Regions from separate parts of the Bacillus sp. WC2507 genome, predicted to be linked through region 2. Evidence: riboswitches for the same ligand, from Rfam matches in the RefSeq annotation. Region 2 holds a riboswitch; the other holds the start of a gene.
What was found. A riboswitch is a leader RNA that binds a small molecule or an ion and turns the genes downstream of it on or off. The one in region 2 is predicted to bind S-adenosylmethionine.

Region 1: linked by a shared signal. The riboswitch ahead of ACUN28_RS00620 (MetQ/NlpA family ABC transporter substrate-binding protein) and the one ahead of ACUN28_RS16505 (ECF-type riboflavin transporter substrate-binding protein) in region 2 are both predicted to bind S-adenosylmethionine.

What each region holds. Positions count from the first base shown of each region.
Region 1 covers NZ_JBQXPN010000001.1:103,358-111,824, forward strand. The annotation lists gene ACUN28_RS00590 (multidrug effflux MFS transporter) at 1-189, opposite strand, end outside; gene ACUN28_RS00595 (DUF3981 domain-containing protein) at 308-2,026, opposite strand; gene ACUN28_RS00600 (MFS transporter) at 2,105-2,638, opposite strand; gene ACUN28_RS00605 (FAD-binding oxidoreductase) at 2,635-4,071, opposite strand; gene ACUN28_RS00610 (hypothetical protein) at 4,196-4,960, opposite strand; gene ACUN28_RS00615 (NAD(P)-dependent alcohol dehydrogenase) at 5,115-6,023, shown strand; SAM riboswitch class I at 6,105-6,219, shown strand; gene ACUN28_RS00620 (MetQ/NlpA family ABC transporter substrate-binding protein) at 6,305-7,117, shown strand; gene ACUN28_RS00625 (methionine ABC transporter ATP-binding protein) at 7,130-8,170, shown strand; gene ACUN28_RS00630 (methionine ABC transporter permease) at 8,145-8,467, shown strand, end outside.
Region 2 covers NZ_JBQXPN010000001.1:3,079,523-3,087,989, reverse strand. The annotation lists gene ACUN28_RS16525 (ATP-binding protein) at 1-1,132, shown strand, start outside; gene ACUN28_RS16520 (peptidoglycan D,D-transpeptidase FtsI family protein) at 1,354-3,480, shown strand; gene ACUN28_RS16515 (macrolide family glycosyltransferase) at 3,819-4,997, shown strand; gene ACUN28_RS16510 (aspartate/glutamate racemase family protein) at 5,047-5,730, opposite strand; SAM riboswitch class I at 5,881-5,995, shown strand; gene ACUN28_RS16505 (ECF-type riboflavin transporter substrate-binding protein) at 6,135-6,683, shown strand; gene ACUN28_RS16500 (ABC transporter ATP-binding protein) at 6,694-8,394, shown strand; gene ACUN28_RS16495 (energy-coupling factor transporter transmembrane component T family protein) at 8,387-8,467, shown strand, end outside.

The DNA.
Region 1 (8,467 bases), 3.0 Mb from region 2:
TGTCAATGTAAGCTGCGCAAGGGATGCACCCGTTTGTAAATCATCTGTTAATTTCGGTAACGAAGGCAAATACATATCAATAGATAATGGCCCGATCGCCGTAAGTGTCCCTAGTACAAGAATCATCCATAACCTGTTCATCTTTACAGGTTTATATATTTCGTGATTAACTTCATTCACTTTTTCAATTCACCCTTTCCGATACATACTAAATCGTAACAATTATAGTTACAACATAAACATACGTCAAGTATAGTGCATTTTCCTGTTTTATACTGTAAAAAAAAGCGATAGAATTTCTATCGCTTTACTTTTTCAAATTACTATTTGTAAATTTAGATACAGATGCCATTGTTTCTCCTGTGTCTAAATATGTGATTTGGATTGGATCCCCTACTTCTGTAAACATTGCATATGGGAATTTCTTCGCTGGTACCATAAATACTTTTTGCTCATTTTCTAATAGTACGTACACAATCGTATTTTCACTTGATTTTTCTTTATATACACGTTGTACAGTACCTTCTTTTTGTGCTTCTTTACCACTTGAAGTCGGTCTAAATGAATCTCCACTTCCACTCAACGCATTTTTATAATTCTCAAGCGCTTCTTTTTGTGTCGAACCTGTTGCAAATATTTTCGCATTAGAAGCATAGATAACCGTGTGAGCACGTACTAATCCTCCGTCATCAATAACAGGTACAATCCAAGAAGGTTTACCATACACGTTATAAATAACCGGCATCGTTCCGTGCCATTTCTCTCTCTTAAAGGAATTATCCACTACTTCCGAAGCAGCTGAACCATCCATAATTCCCTTTACTTCTTTTCCGTTATAGTAATACAACTTACCTGTACGCGCATCGATAAGCGAGTAACCTAACGCAGAATCTACTCCTTCTTTCGGAGAGGTGAAATCAGTAAAGTAATATAGCGTTCCATCCTTACCGAAGATTGGTGTAACTCCTTCTTTCGTTCCCCACTCAGTCGGAATCTTCATATCCGTTTGCGAGAATTTTGTATTCCAAAATCCATGAATATATTTACCAAAATACGTATTTAATGTAGATGCGGTCTCGTGATTTAACACACCATCAACAAATTTAGGCGCTTTTCCTTTATCGTATCTTTTCACTTCACCTGTTTGTGCATCTACTACTACAACACCCTCTACCTCAAATCCAGATCTTCCTGAAATAAATTCACCATACGTCATTGTATAATACGGTTTCCCTTGATCATCAACTTCGAATTTAGGCTTCCCTTTAAAAATTAAATCCGGTTCTGCTTTTCGAACGACACGTTCTAATTTATTACCAAAAAACATGCTCGGCACATATTTCATTTTATAACCGAGGTGCAGCTTCGCTTCCGCATCAGGATTCGTACCTGACATCGTTACATACCCTGGAATTGTCTCAGCCTTACGTGCTTTAAAAAATCCTGAAACTTCAATCGGTGCTACATATAAAGCCTCACCATTTACCATTTGTGGTGTTAATTCTCCCAGCTCAAAATAAGCTACTTTCGGAATATCCCCAAATACTTTTTTCATCTTATTCTCCGCTGTCTTTGGCGGCACTGTAAACGGCTGATCATTTTCAGTAAATGGCTCTGAAATATCTTTCTCTACTTTAACAACAGAATCATACTTCGTTTGCGTGATTACTATATCGTGTAAATAACCAAAATAACCGTAACTTGCGAGTAAAACAAACATTAGAAGTCCTTTTAATGTCCCTTCTAATTTCCCTATCTTCTCTTGTGAAAATAAAACAAGCCCAATTAAAATTGCTACTGCAACAGAATAATGAGTAAGAATCGAATCTGCTCGATCATCAATTAGCCAAAGATATTCATAGATTGCAATACCTATCCAAAATAAAATAGGAATAACTAAAATAGATGATTTCTTACCCCTTACAACCTTCCCAGCCTCTTTCTTATCCACTGCTTGCAGTTTACTACCGCTTCTTGTCCATGGAATTAAAAACAAAGTGAGAATAGCTAAAATTAAAAATTTCATCAAAGGCAATGTCCCCTTTTCTTTTGTTTTCCCCTTTAGTATAACAAATAAAGGGTATACAGGTAAAAATGGGAATGTTTATATTTTTTTACTACTTAATACAACTCCGCTCACTACATATAAGATAGATGCAATATAAAAAATGGTACCAATCGTAAAGAAATCTACTAAATATCCCGTTGCAATAATTGCTACTGCTCCTCCAATCGATGTCCACACATGATATTTTCCAATCTCATAACCAGCATTTTCTTGCACAACTTTTCGTGCTAACGATGTCTTCTCCGTATTACGCTGCACAGCCCCTAAAATACCCATTAGAATTTGAAGAATGTATACATGCCAGACTTCCGTGGCGATCGGAAAACAAAGCATTAATATCGCCATGGACCAAGCATATATAATTAATAATTTTTGATCGCCTACTCGATCAGACATCTTTCCTACTAACGGATATACAAGTGCTGAAGTTAAAGCAAATAAGCCATACGCCCAACCAAACTGTGAGAAACTATTTCCAACGTTCCGAAGCAATAATATATAAAAGGGAAATACCATACTTCCCGCCATCATAATGATACTTTGTGAGGCTACAAATCTTCTATATGTCATTTCGTATACTCCCTATAAAATAAATTCACAAATCTCTCTTCTGGATCTACTTCCTTCTTCTTCTGAAGAAATTCTTCTATACGAGGATATGCTTTCTTTAGCTGTTCTTTCGTTGGGTAAGAATAATACGGTAAATAATAACTACCATTATGCTTTAAAGTAACATCGATCATCTTCCGAATGACACCTTCTGTTTTCTTTATCTCTCTCTCAGAGCGTCCCTGATTAATTAAAAGAACTAGTGCAAACATATCATCTTTCGCATAGGATAAAACTGCATTTTCATTCTTTTCCACGTAACGAATCGTAATGTTGAGCAAATTCAGCTCTTCTTTAGTTAATGTGTTACGTAAATCATCTATGTATTTTGTGAAAGAATCTAAGGGCACAAAGTATTCTTGTAACACTTCTGTCCTATTCGGATTTTCATATTCCATAAAAGCACTATCTGACCTCATAACATTATTTCGCGTCTCATACTTTCCATCTGTACGTTCAAAATAATTTCTTTGTATATCCCAAAACGTATTCTTTCCCCATTCGCTATAACGCGATAACCCAAGCAAAAATTTCGGTGCAGCTATAATATTTTCTTCCTTTAATTCACTGTACTCTTCCCTCATATTTTGATTTTGTGCCACTGTATAATCTGTCACATACATCTCTTTTAAAAATGAGTTTGGAGCAACAGAAATACGCGCTAAGTGCATACGAACATTTTCATCTTTTTTCACTTTTTCTTTGAAATAAGATGCGTATTCTTTATAATCTAGCATTCTTGTGTGCGTTTCATATAATTCATCATCCGTTAACTTTAACGTCACATCTAAAATAACACCAAATAACCCGTAACCACCAATGACATATGGAAATAACTCCGTATTCTCTTTTCTGCTTACATTGCGTACAGTACCATCTGCCATTAATAGTCGAAAGGATTCGACCGTATCAATCAATGCTTCATGACGAATATCACGCCCATGTACATTTACACTTAATGAACCACCAACAGTAAAAATATTTTGAGATTGCATCACTTGAACCGCAAGACCATATGGATTGATTTTCTTTTGAATGTCATTCCAGGTGACACCGCCTTGCACCCTAATCCTCTTCTTCTCCGCATCGAATTCTAATATTTTATTATACCCTTTCATATCAAGCATCGTACCGTTCGGATAATACGTCTGACCGCCTTGACTATGCTGCATACCCGCAATCGAAATTTTCTCTCCTGAAACTTTTGCATCTTGCACTAATTTTATTAACGAGTGCTCATCCGTAGCACTTTCAACACGTTTAATCTTTGTCGGGAGCAATTTACCGACATCACTCATCATAGGATGATCGAGTTGTTTTTTATACGTATGTACAGACGCCGCTAACAAAACGGTATACGCTACAATGACAACTACTATCTTTCTTTTTTTCAAATGACACTCTCCTTGTTTGAATTTCTTTCACTACATATTGTACATATTTTTCTAAGAAGAAAATATGTTAGTAACGAAAAAAGAGAGATACCCTTGCTCTTTTAGGCATCTCTCTTCAAATCAATTAATTCGTTACTGGCAACTGTATGGGATCAAATTTTTCATATGATGTATATTTTATATCCGTCATAATTTTTGCTTTCTCCTTACTATTTCTACTCACAACTATATCCAATTTTAATGATTCATATTTAAAATCTTTTGTGATCATATATTCTGCATCTATCTCTTCTACCTTTGCATTTTGTGCTTCTAATGCTTTCTTCTGCGTTTCACCTATACTACCTAAAATACTCTCTGCATCTTTTCCTTTTAACCTGACCTTTAATTTATATTTGTCTCCACTTTTTTCCATCTTCATTTTTTGTACAATTTCTGGTGGGATTTCTACATTCTCTTTCACACTCTTGGCTGCATTCATCCCACTAATATTTAATTTCTCTTCTGGTATAGATATAACTTCACCTGTATTAGGATTCTTCACTTGACCAACAATTTTATCATTTACACCATAAATGATAATATCCGTACCCGAAACATTCATTTCAGCACGAGAACTCTTTGTTTTCAGCTCTATTTGTATTTTAGCCTTCATTATACTCAGTTCTTGTCCATCAGCCTTTATATCCATATCCTGCATCACCGTTACATACTCTTCATTTTTTAAGTTCTCATACGCCTTATTAAAAACATCTTTTGCGGCTAAATCCTTCTCTTTCTTTACTGATGCCGTTTTGGGTTCACCCGTCTTCGATACTTTATCACTACTACACCCTACCCCTAAACCAATTGTAAGTAATAAACTAGAAGCTACTATAATTTTCTTCATAAAAATCCCCCTTTACCAAATAATACCACTTTTTTATCTTTTAAATCTATATGATTTCCAATGTCCTTATTTAAATTCAACTCTAAATAACAACATGTTTGATGAAAGGTTTAAATATGATGTAAATAAAAACAACGAAATTCGGGAGGTTATTATGAAAGTAATGATTTGCACAAAATATGGACCACCTAACGTTCTCCAGCTTCAAAATATAGAGAAACCTACACCTAAAAAGAACGAAGTATTAATTAAAATTCATGCAACAAGTGTATCGACTGGAGATTGTAGAATACGCGGCTTTAATAGTCCCCTCTTATTTTGGATTCCTATGCGGATCATATTAGGTTTCAGAAAACCGAGAAAACCTATACTCGGCGTAGAATTAGCTGGAGAAATTGAGGAAATTGGAACAGATGTAACCCAATTTAAAAAAGGAGATCCAATTTTTGCATTAACAGAACTAAACCTTGGTGGTTATGCCGAATACACATGTGTACATGAAAGTGGATTAATAGCATTAAAACCTACCAATGTGACGTATGAAGAAGCGGCAGTTATTTCTTTTGGCGGAACTTCAGCATTACATTTCCTGAGAAAGGGCCGTATAAAAAAAGGACAACAAGTGCTCATATATGGTGCCTCTGGATCAGTAGGAACAGCTGCCGTACAACTTGCTAAATATTTTGGTGCGACCGTTACGGCTGTTTGTAGTCATTCAAATTTTGAACTCGTGCAATCTTTAGGAGCTGATAAAATAATTGATTATACAAAAGAAGATTTTACTAAGCGGGGTGAACGCTACAATATTATATTTGATGCAGTTGGAAAACATAAAAAATCCCTTTGTGAAAAGGCATTAACACCTAATGGGAAATATGTATCTGTGAATGGAATGATGGCAAAAGTAAGTAAAGAAGATATGATTCTACTAAAAAAACTAACTGAAGCAGAACATTTAAAGCCTGTTATTGATAGAACTTACCGATTAGAAGAAATTACTGAAGCTCATATATATGTAGAAAAAGGGCATAAAAAAGGAAATGTTTCGATTACCTTAAAATAAAATATATTCAGAAAATAACATTGACAATTCTTTTTGTAAGATTTACTATTAGTAGCATATTAAAAAAACTACATACACATACTCTTATCAAGAGTGGCGGAGGGACTGGCCCGATGATGCCCGGCAACCGAGCTTATGACGTATAAGCTAAGGTGCTAATTCCTGCAAAACGAGCTTTCGTTTTGGAAGATAAGAGAGGAACCTATTTTGTCTATTCGGCACCTCTCTTATTTTTGAGAGGTGCTTTTTATTTTGGAACGTATATGAAGGGGGAACTATAGATGAAAAAAGTATTATTGAGCATTGTAAGTGGAGCGGTATTATTATTAGGCGCATGTAGCGGGGGTTCAGATAAAGAAGTAAAAGCGTTAGATGAGAAAAAGATTACTGTCGGTGTAACAGGCGGTCCGCATGAACAAATTTTTGAAAAGGTAAAAGAAGTTGCCGCAAAAGACGGTCTCGAAATTGATGTAAAAGTATTTAATGATTATGTAGCACCAAACGTATCCCTAGATGAAAAAAGCCTCGATGTAAATAGCTATCAAACGAAATCATATTTAGACGTATTTAAAGCTGAACGTAATATGAAATTAACTGAAGTATTTTCAACAGTAACATTCCCTATGGGTGTATATTCGAAAAGCTTAAAAGATGTAAAGGATTTAAAAGAGGGCGACGCAATTGCTGTACCAAATGATCCAACAAATGAACTTCGAGCTTTAAAGCTATTTGAAAAAGCCGGTGTTTTAAAAGTAGATCCAAAGGCTACAGAAAAAGCGACTGCGAAAGATGTAATTGAAAATCCAAAAAACTTAAAGATTGTTGAATTAGAGGCATCTCAATTACCGACACAACTAAGTGAAGTAAAAGCAGCTGCGATTAATACAAACTTTGCATTAGGTGCAAAATTAAGCCCTGCGAAAGATTCTATCTTCCGTGAAGGAAAAGATTCACCATATGTGAACTGGGTCGTTGTTCGTACTGAAAATAAAGATGATGCTGTTGTAAATAAATTAAAGAAAGCTTATCAATCTAAAGAAGTGAAAGAATTTATCGAGAAAAAATTTGATGGTTCTGTTTTACCGTCTTGGTAGGAGCTGACGATAATGATTGAATTAAAAAATGTATCCAAAGTATTCACAACAAAAAAAGGGAATGTGGAAGCTCTTAAACCTACCTCCCTTCAAGTAAAAAAGGGCGAAGTATTTGGAATCATTGGATATAGTGGTGCTGGTAAAAGTACATTAATTCGATGTGTAAATTTATTAGAAAAGCCAACGACAGGAAATATCATTGTAAACAACCAAGACTTAACAACTTTATCAGCAAAAGAACTCGCAAAAGCGCGACAAAAAATCGGAATGATCTTTCAAGGATTCAATTTACTTAAAACCGTGACAGTTTATGAAAATATCGCATTACCTTTACGCCTTGCTGGCATTCCCAAAGTAGAAATTGAAAAAAGGGTAGAAAAATACTTACGTATTGTCGATCTTTTCAATCGAAAAGATGCCTATCCGAGTGAACTTTCTGGTGGCCAAAAGCAGCGTGTTGCCATTGCACGCGCACTATCACACGAACCTGAAGTGTTATTAAGCGACGAAGCAACAAGCGCTTTAGATCCGGAAACAACCGATTCTATCCTTGACTTATTATTAAAAATCAATGAAGAAATCGGGATCACAATTTTATTAATTACACATGAAATGAATGTCATCCAGCGTATATGTGACCGAGTTGCTGTTATGGAACATGGAGCAGTAATCGAAAGTGGAACTGTGAAAGATATTTTCACCAACCCACAACATATAACAACGAAGAAATTCGTAAATAGTGCATTTGCAGCTAGAATTCCAGAAGAGGTACAAAAAGAACTACAAAGAACCGGAGAAATCGTAACACTTTCATTTATAGGAACTTCTTCTGGCGAACCAGCGTTAGCTATTGCTACAAAACGTTTTCAAGTGTATCCAAATATTTTATCCGGTAACATTACACAGTTAAAACATGAAGCATATGGGAAACTGGTCATTCATATGCAGGGTGAAAAAAATGAAGTAGACCGCGCTTTATCATTTTTACAAGAACAAGGGATCATCGTAGAAGGAGGTAGAACAGATTATGGGAAACAAGTCCTTTTTGGATGAATGGGGTAAAGTCATATGGGAAGCAACCATTCAAACATTTCAAATGACATCTATTTCACTATTCATCTCTATCCTTATTGCATTACCACTTGGCGTCACACTTGTTTTAACGAGACCTGGTGGGCAGCACGAAAATAAAATCATTTATCCGATTCTTAATACAATTATTAATATCATTCGCTCTCTTCCATTTATCATTCTATTATTCTTCATTTTACCTTTTACAAAGTTTCTAATGGGAACATCCATTGGCGTGCAAGGTGTCATCGTACCACTTGTCGTATTCACAGCACCTTA
Region 2 (8,467 bases):
TGTTGGTGTAGATATTACACATTTAAAAGCGATAGAAGGACAGTTAAAACAACAAACGTCTGAATTAGAATTAATTTTTAAAGCTTTACCAGATTTATGTTTTTTAACAGAAGATGATGGCACGATTATAGATTATAAGGCAGAATCTCCTACAAAATTTTACGTACCGGCAGAAGCTTTTATGGGGAAAAAGTTTTTCGAAGTATTACCATCTCCAGTAGCGCAGCAGTTTCAGGAAGCCATTCGTCAAGTGCAGGAAAAAGGAACGAATGTAATTGTTGAATATCCACTTACACTTAATGGAAGTATTGATTTCTTTGAAGCTAGATGCTTACCATTATTACATGATAAAATTATGATCATTGTACGCGATATTACAGAGCGGAAAAAGACAGAAGAATTGCTAAATAAATCAGATACACTTGCAGCAATCGGTCAATTAGCAGCTGGTGTAGCTCATGAAGTGAGGAACCCATTAACAGTCATTAAAGGGTTTATACAGTTATTCCAAATTAATAAAGAAGATCAAGAAAAATATTTCGATCTAATGCTTTCTGAAATTGAAAGAATAGAAGCGATTCTTCAAGAGTTTTTATCAATTGCTAAAACAGATGAAATAAATACAGAACAAAAAAATATTTATCAAATTTACAAAAATGTCGTATCGTTAATGAATACAAAAGCAATTATGACGAATATTCAAGTTGAATTATATGCAGACGCCAAAGATATTAGTATTGAATGCTCAGAAAATCAATTGAAACAAGTATTTATTAATATTTTGCAAAATTCAATCGAAGCTATGCCAGATGGTGGGAAAATTGCAATTTATTTAAAAGAATTAAACGATGATGGTGTCATTATTCATGTAGTAGATGAAGGAATAGGAATACCTGAAGAAAGAATTAAGAGATTAGGTGAGCCTTTTTATAGTACGAAAGAAAAAGGTACCGGTATTGGATTAATGCTAAGTTATAAAATTATTGAAAGTCATCAAGGGAATATAAGTATTATGAGTGAGGTTGGTGTCGGGACAACAGTGACTATTTATTTGCCGAAAGCTCAGAGTAAAGAATCTTTATCATATTGTGACGAAAGATTCGAATCAATACGCCCAATTATTAACTCGTAAATTACTAAATACCCAATAACAAAAGCTAAGCTTTTTGTTATTGGGTATTTTTGTGTTTAATTTAGTAAACTTTACCTTTTCTTTAGATTTGTTTTAATTTCTATTAAGTTTTAAATGTTACATTAATATTTGTACAAAGTAATGTGTGGAAATTGTACGTTGCTTTTAATATAGAAACTAATTTATTATTTGAAATGTTGTAAGGAGGAGATTATGACAAGGTGAAAAAACAAGAGAAAAAAAGAGGTAGAGCAATACCGATGCGGTTAAACATTTTATTCTTTTGTGTATTTTTATTATTTTCTGCCATGATCATACAGTTGGGTAAAGTACAAATCATTGATGGAGAGACGTATAAAAATGAAGTAGAGAAGAGAGAAAATGCAACCGTTAGTCTTTCTGTCCCACGCGGGAAAATATTTGATCGAGAAGGGAATCCAGTAGTTGATAATAAATCTTTACGTACAATTACATATACAAAGATGAAAGGTGTAAAATCAGAAGAAATATTAAAAACTGCAAGACAACTTGCCGACATAATTGAAATGCCACAAGAAGATATTGATAAGTTAACTGAGACAGATAAGAAAGATTTTTGGATGCAATTAAATCCGAAACTGGCTGAAAATCTAGTGTCTAAAAAAGAAATAGATATATTTAGAGAGAAGGATATTAGCGGTAAGAAGCTAGATAAAAAAATAGAAGAGTTAAAAAGAAAACGAGTTACAGATAAAAATCTTCAAGAATTAACAGATAAAGATATAAAAGTATTAGCTATTAAAAGTAAGATGACTTCTGGTTATCAAATGGCTCCTCAAATTATAAAAAAAGATGTTAGTGAAAAGGAATTTACTATAATTAGTGAGGGTTTAGCAAATCTCCCGGGTGTAGACGTTTCGGTTGATTGGGAGAGAGTGTATGTAAATGATGGATTATTCCGATCTGTTCTTGGAAATGTTTCTAATGCCGATGAAGGATTGCCAAGTGAACGATTAGATTACTACTTGGTACGTGATTATAGCCGAAATGATAGGGTTGGAAAAAGTTATATCGAGCAGCAATACGAAGATGTACTTCATGGTACAAAAAAAGAAGTAAGAAGCGTTGCTGATAAACAAGGGAATACAATTAGAACGGAAACAGTTTCTGAGGGAAAGAGCGGTAAGAATTTAACTTTAACAATAGATATGGAATTACAGAAAAAAGTAGAAGAAAGTATAGAAAAAATATTAAAGGCATATAAAGGATCAGAATCCATGTTAGATCGTGCTTTCGTTGTGATGATGAATCCGAAGAACGGACAAGTATTATCCATGGCTGGGAAAAGACTTGTAGAAAAAGACGGAAAAACAGAAGTTGAAGACTATGCATTAGGCACAATGACTAGTTCATATGAGCTTGGATCAACAGTTAAAGGTGCGACAGTTTTAACTGGATTTGAAACGAAAGCTATAACACCAGGTACTTATTTTTATGATACACCTATGAAGTTTAAAGGAACTAAGGAGAAAAAGTCTTGGAAAGAGTTTGGAAATATAGACGATTTAAGAGCGTTACAAGTCTCTTCAAACGTTTATATGTTTAATACAGCATTAAAAATTGCAGGTGTGGATTATGTGAAAAATAGTTCATTAAATATTAAACAGGAGTACTTTGATAAAATGAGGTATTATTTCAGGCAATTTGGATTAGGTGTTCCAACGGGCATCGATTTACCAAATGAAACAGCTGGACAAATTGGTAAAAAAGATAATCAACCAGGTTTCTTATTAGACTACTCAATTGGCCAATATGACACGTATACACCGCTTCAGCTTGTACAGTATATTTCAACAATCGCAAACGGTGGGTATCGAATGAAGCCACAAATTGTTCAAGAAGTTAGAGAGCAAACGTCGCAAAAAGATGAGATTGGTAAAGTGGTGCATTCAGTAGAACCAATCGTTTTAAATAAGATAGATATGAAAGAGGAATATATAAATCAAGTAAAAGAAGGATTTAGAAGGGTATTCCAAGAAGGTGATGGAACAGGAGTAAGGGCGTTCCAAAAAGCATCTTATAAGCCAGCAGGTAAAACAGGGACAGCACAGACTGTATACGGTGGAGAAAGTGATATTGGAAGAAATGAAAAAGGTGAGCGAAGAGAATGTTATAACTTAACGTTAGCAGGATATGCGCCATATGATAATCCGGAAGTAGCGTTCTCTGTAGTTGTACCATGGGTTATTAATGATAAATCTGGTATTAACTCTGATATTGGAAAAGAAGTTTTAGATGCTTATTTTGAATTGAAAAATAAGCGATTGACTGGAGAAACGATGAAAATAGATAGCTCTAAAGAGGATTAAAACATACGAAATGTTATAGAAACCAGTGGCGCCTTTATTTAGGGATAGGCCAAAATGGGTGATGGAGAGGGATAAAATCATTCTATCAATTATTCACGTTTTATAAAAAAATTCATATATTGATAGCATAGGACAAGCTGAAAAGTTTATTCTAACCTCACAGAACACTCCTTATCACGGTTAGGCATCTACTTATGTAGATGCCTTTTTTAATGTATTAACTGACAATTATTTATCAACCTAAAGTAGTAAGTATATTAGGACTATTAGGGGGAGGGTGACGGTAATAATTATAATATGATTAATAAGAGCATTGAAATGTAAGGAGTGAGTAACAAGTGCTAAATATTTTAGTGGTTAATTTCCCGGCAGAGGGACATGTAAATCCTACATTAAGTTTAGTCAAGGCCTTTACTGAACGGGGTGATTACGTACATTATATTACAACAGAACACTTTAAAGGCAGAATTGAAGATTTGGGAGCAACTGTATATACCCATCCAGATTTATTAAAGGAGATTTCTATTGATAGTGAAACTTCATATGGGCTGAATTCTTTCTTTCATGTACATGTTCAAACTTCTTTATATATATTAGAAATTACGAAACAATTAAGTGAAAGCATAAATTTTGATTTCGTAATTTACGATATATTTGGTGCTGGAGAGTTAGTAAAGGAGTATTTACAAATTCCAGGCGTACTTTCTTCTCCTATATTTTTAATTCCTCCAAAATTATTGGAGACTTTACCTTTTCATCCAAATGCAGAAATACAATTCCGACCCGATGAACGTTCTGAAAAGTTACTATGTCAAATGGAACATGAATTTGGAGTAAAGCCTAAAAATAATCTTCAATTTATGCATAATAAGGGAGATATCTCACTCGTGTACACAAGTCGTTATTTTCAACCTGATAGTGATTTGTTCGGAGAAAATAACATTTTTATTGGGCCGAGTATTTCAAATCGTAAAACAAATGTAGAGTTTCCACTTGAATTGCTTAAAGATAAGAAAGTTATTTATATTTCAATGGGGACACTACTTGAAGGGCTCGAACCATTCTTTAATACTTGTATTGATACTTTCTCAAATTTTGAAGGGATAGTCGTAATGGCAATTGGTGATCGAAATGATATTTCAAAAATAAAGCAAGCACCAGACAATTTTATAATTGCTCCATACGTACCCCAATCAGAAATATTAAGTGAAGCAGATGTATTTATTACACATGGCGGCATGAATAGCGTACACGATGCTATTTATTTTAATGTCCCATTTATCATAATTCCACATGATAAAGACCAGCCGATGATAGCACAAAGATTAACTGAACTTGAGGCAGCACATAGGTTATTGAAAGAGCATGTTAATGCGCAAACTTTAAAAGAAGCGGTAACAAACGTTCTTTCAAATGAAAAGTATAAACATGGTATACGAAAACTAAATGATAGTTTTTTAGAATGCGGTGGTTCAAATGAGGCAATTGCAGCTATTAAATCTCTTTTAAATAAATAGTGTGGACAATATAAAAGCATAGAGGTTCAACCTTTATGCTTTTATATTATTATCCCGCAAACTGCACAGCAGTATTTGCATGTAAAAAAGCAGTATCAAAAACAGGAACAGTAAGGTCGTTTTGGGAAATAAGCAAAGGGATTTCAGTACAGCCTAGTAATATACCTTCTGCGCCATTTTGAATTAATGATTTTGTAATTTGTAATAGTTTTTCTTTTGATGTTTCTGAAATAATTCCTTTACTTAATTCATTTAAAATAACATGATGAATAAAATTTCTTTCCTCTTCATTTGGGATAATCGTCTCAATATTATAATTCGCTAAACGTGATTTATAGAAGTCTTGTTCCATCGTTTGTTTCGTACCCAATAGTCCGATACGCTTTATATTTTGTTCTACCACTTCTTTAGCACTCACATCACCAATGTGAAGAAGTGGAATAGATATTGCACTTTCTACTTCTTCAGCAAATAAATGGACCGTATTGGAACACATTAATAAACAATCAGCTCCGGATTTTTCAACCTTTTTTGCAACTGTGACTAATTCGTTTTTCACTTCTTCATATTGATGATTTTGTAACAAAGTAGTTACTTCACCAAAGTCCATGCTATATAAAACAAGCTTAGCATTTTGATCATATTGAGAAAGTGTAAGTGTATTAATATGTTTATAGTATAACGATGTAGATTCCCAACTTAGTCCACCAATTAAACCGATTACTTTCATCATACATTCCTCCCGAAACAATTTTGAATTCATTATTTCATAATTCCGATAAGAATACAATGATATAAATGTGCTATTTAACAAAAAATAAAAATAATTAGAAAACTATTGTAATTTATCTTTCTTAGTGCCATAATACGAATTACAAATTCATACTTATCCAGAGAGGTGGAGGGTACGGCCCTACGAAACCTCAGCAACCCCTATGTAAAATCATAGGAAGGTGCTAATTCCGCAGAGGACACAATGTGTTTTTTGGAGATAAGAGGATTCTTGAACGTGAAAGAAAATGACCTCTTATGCAAGAGGTCATTTTTTGTTGTATAGAAAGGGAGTGTCGATGCATAATTCATTTTTAAAATAAATATAGAGTAATAAAAGTTGACTAATATGAGAGGGGAATTGTAATGAACAAATTATCAACAAAGTTAGTAGCAGCAATCGGAATTGGATCAGCGTTATACGGGATATTAGGACTTTGGGGATTTTCTATTGCACCAAATACATTTATTAAACCTGCATTAGCTATTTTAACTGTTTTTGGAGCGTTATTTGGTCCAGTAGCAGGACTGTTAATAGGACTTATCGGTCATACCGTAACAGATACAATCGCTGGATGGGGTATTTGGTGGGGGTGGGTTATTAGTTCAGGACTTATCGGCCTTGCAATGGGACTCATTCAAAAAAGAGTTGGCTTTAGTGTGAAAAACGGGACGTATAATAAGGGAGATATTTCTTATTTAGCCATTACTGGGTTAATTGGTATTGTCATTGCGATTATATTTGCTGGGGCATTCGATATTATTGTGATGGGAGAACCGTTTGACAAAATTGTTATACAAGTATTAGGAGCAACAATTGCCGATGTTATTGTATTTTTAGTTCTCGGATTGCCAATTACAATAGGTCTAGCTAAATCTAATAAGAAACATACACATTTAAAAATTGAAAAGTAGGGATGTTAACATGCAACCAATTATTTCTTTTGAACAATTTAGCTTTCAATATGAGCATGCGGCACAGCCTACTGTAAAAGACATTACATTTCATATATATCCTGGAGAAAAAGTACTAGTTGCTGGACGAAGCGGTTCGGGGAAATCAACGTTAGCTCATTGTATCAATGGGCTAATCCCATTTTCTTATGAAGGATTTAGTACTGGTAATATTTTAATTGCCGGAAAAGATCCGAGGAAAGAGAGTATATTTGAACAGAGTAAACAAGTAGGAACAATTTTGCAAGATCAAGATGCTCAATTTATTGGCCTTACAGTAGAAGAAGATGTAGCTTTTTATTTAGAAAATGAATGTGTAAATCAAGATGATATGAAAAAGATTGTTTCGGACGCATTAAAAAAGGTAAAGATGCATACTTTTCATAAACAAAGTCCACATGAATTATCAGGAGGGCAAAAACAAACTGTTTCTCTAGCAGGTCTGTTAACGACAAATGCTGATATATTATTGTTCGATGAACCGTTAGCAAATTTGGATCCGCTAAGCGCCTTACATACAATAGAACTTATTCAAGATATACATAAACAATATAATAAAACAATTGTAATTATTGAACATCGAATAGAAGAAATGTTAAACCTGGATTTAGATAAAATTATTTTAATTGATGAAGGTGAAATTGTTGCCATAGGGACACCAGAAGAGATTTTAGCGTCAAATATATTACCATCTATTGGCTTAAGAGAGCCTATGTACATAGAAGTATTAAAGAGATTACATTTTGATAGTAATAATGATGTAATATACCCAATTGAAAATCTTCAAAGGGAAAATGTTAGTAGCGTAATAAATGAGTGGATGGAGAAGCAAGCTTTTTATAAAGATAGTCCTACAAAAAATGAATTATTGAATGTAGAGAATTTGTCGTTCTCATATCCTAATAAACAAAAAGTATTAGATAATGTAAATTTCTCTCTATATAAAGGGGAAATAGTAGGACTGTTGGGCCATAATGGAGCTGGAAAATCAACATTAGCTCATAGTCTTATAGGGATAAACAAAACAAAAAATGATAGGATTTTAATTGATGAAGTAAATATCAATTCTTGGTCTATTCGTAAACGCGGTGAGGTTATATCTTATGTGATGCAAAATCCAAATCATATGATTACACAACATACTGTTATAGAAGAAGTTTCATTCACATTAAAATTAAAAAGGGTTTCAAAGGAAGAGATTAAGCTTAGAGCGGAAGAAGCGTTAAAAGTTTGTGGTTTGTATCCATTTCGAAACTGGCCAATTCAGGCGTTAAGTTATGGACAAAAAAAGAGATTAACAATTGCATCTGTACTAACAACAAATCCGAAACTTATCATATTAGATGAACCGACAGCGGGACAAGATTATTATCACTATAAACAGTTTATGTCGTTTATTAGAAAATTAACTGCAAAGGGAATATCGTTTATTTTTATCACACACGATATGAATCTCGTATTGGAATATACAGACAGAGCGATAGTTTTACATGAAGGGAAAATTATTGCGAATAATACCGCGTCTATTGTATTAGGGCATCTAGAAACGTTACAAAGAGCGAACTTAAGGGAAAGTTCTTTATACAAACTAATTAAATTTAGTGGGATTGCATTTCCTGAAAGGTTTGTAGAACTTTATTTTGATGTTATTAGGAGGGAGGAAGGTGTATAGTACATATTTTCATCGCATGGATGGAGCAGTGAAATTGTTGTTATTTATTTTCTGTATGACACTTACTTTTTTA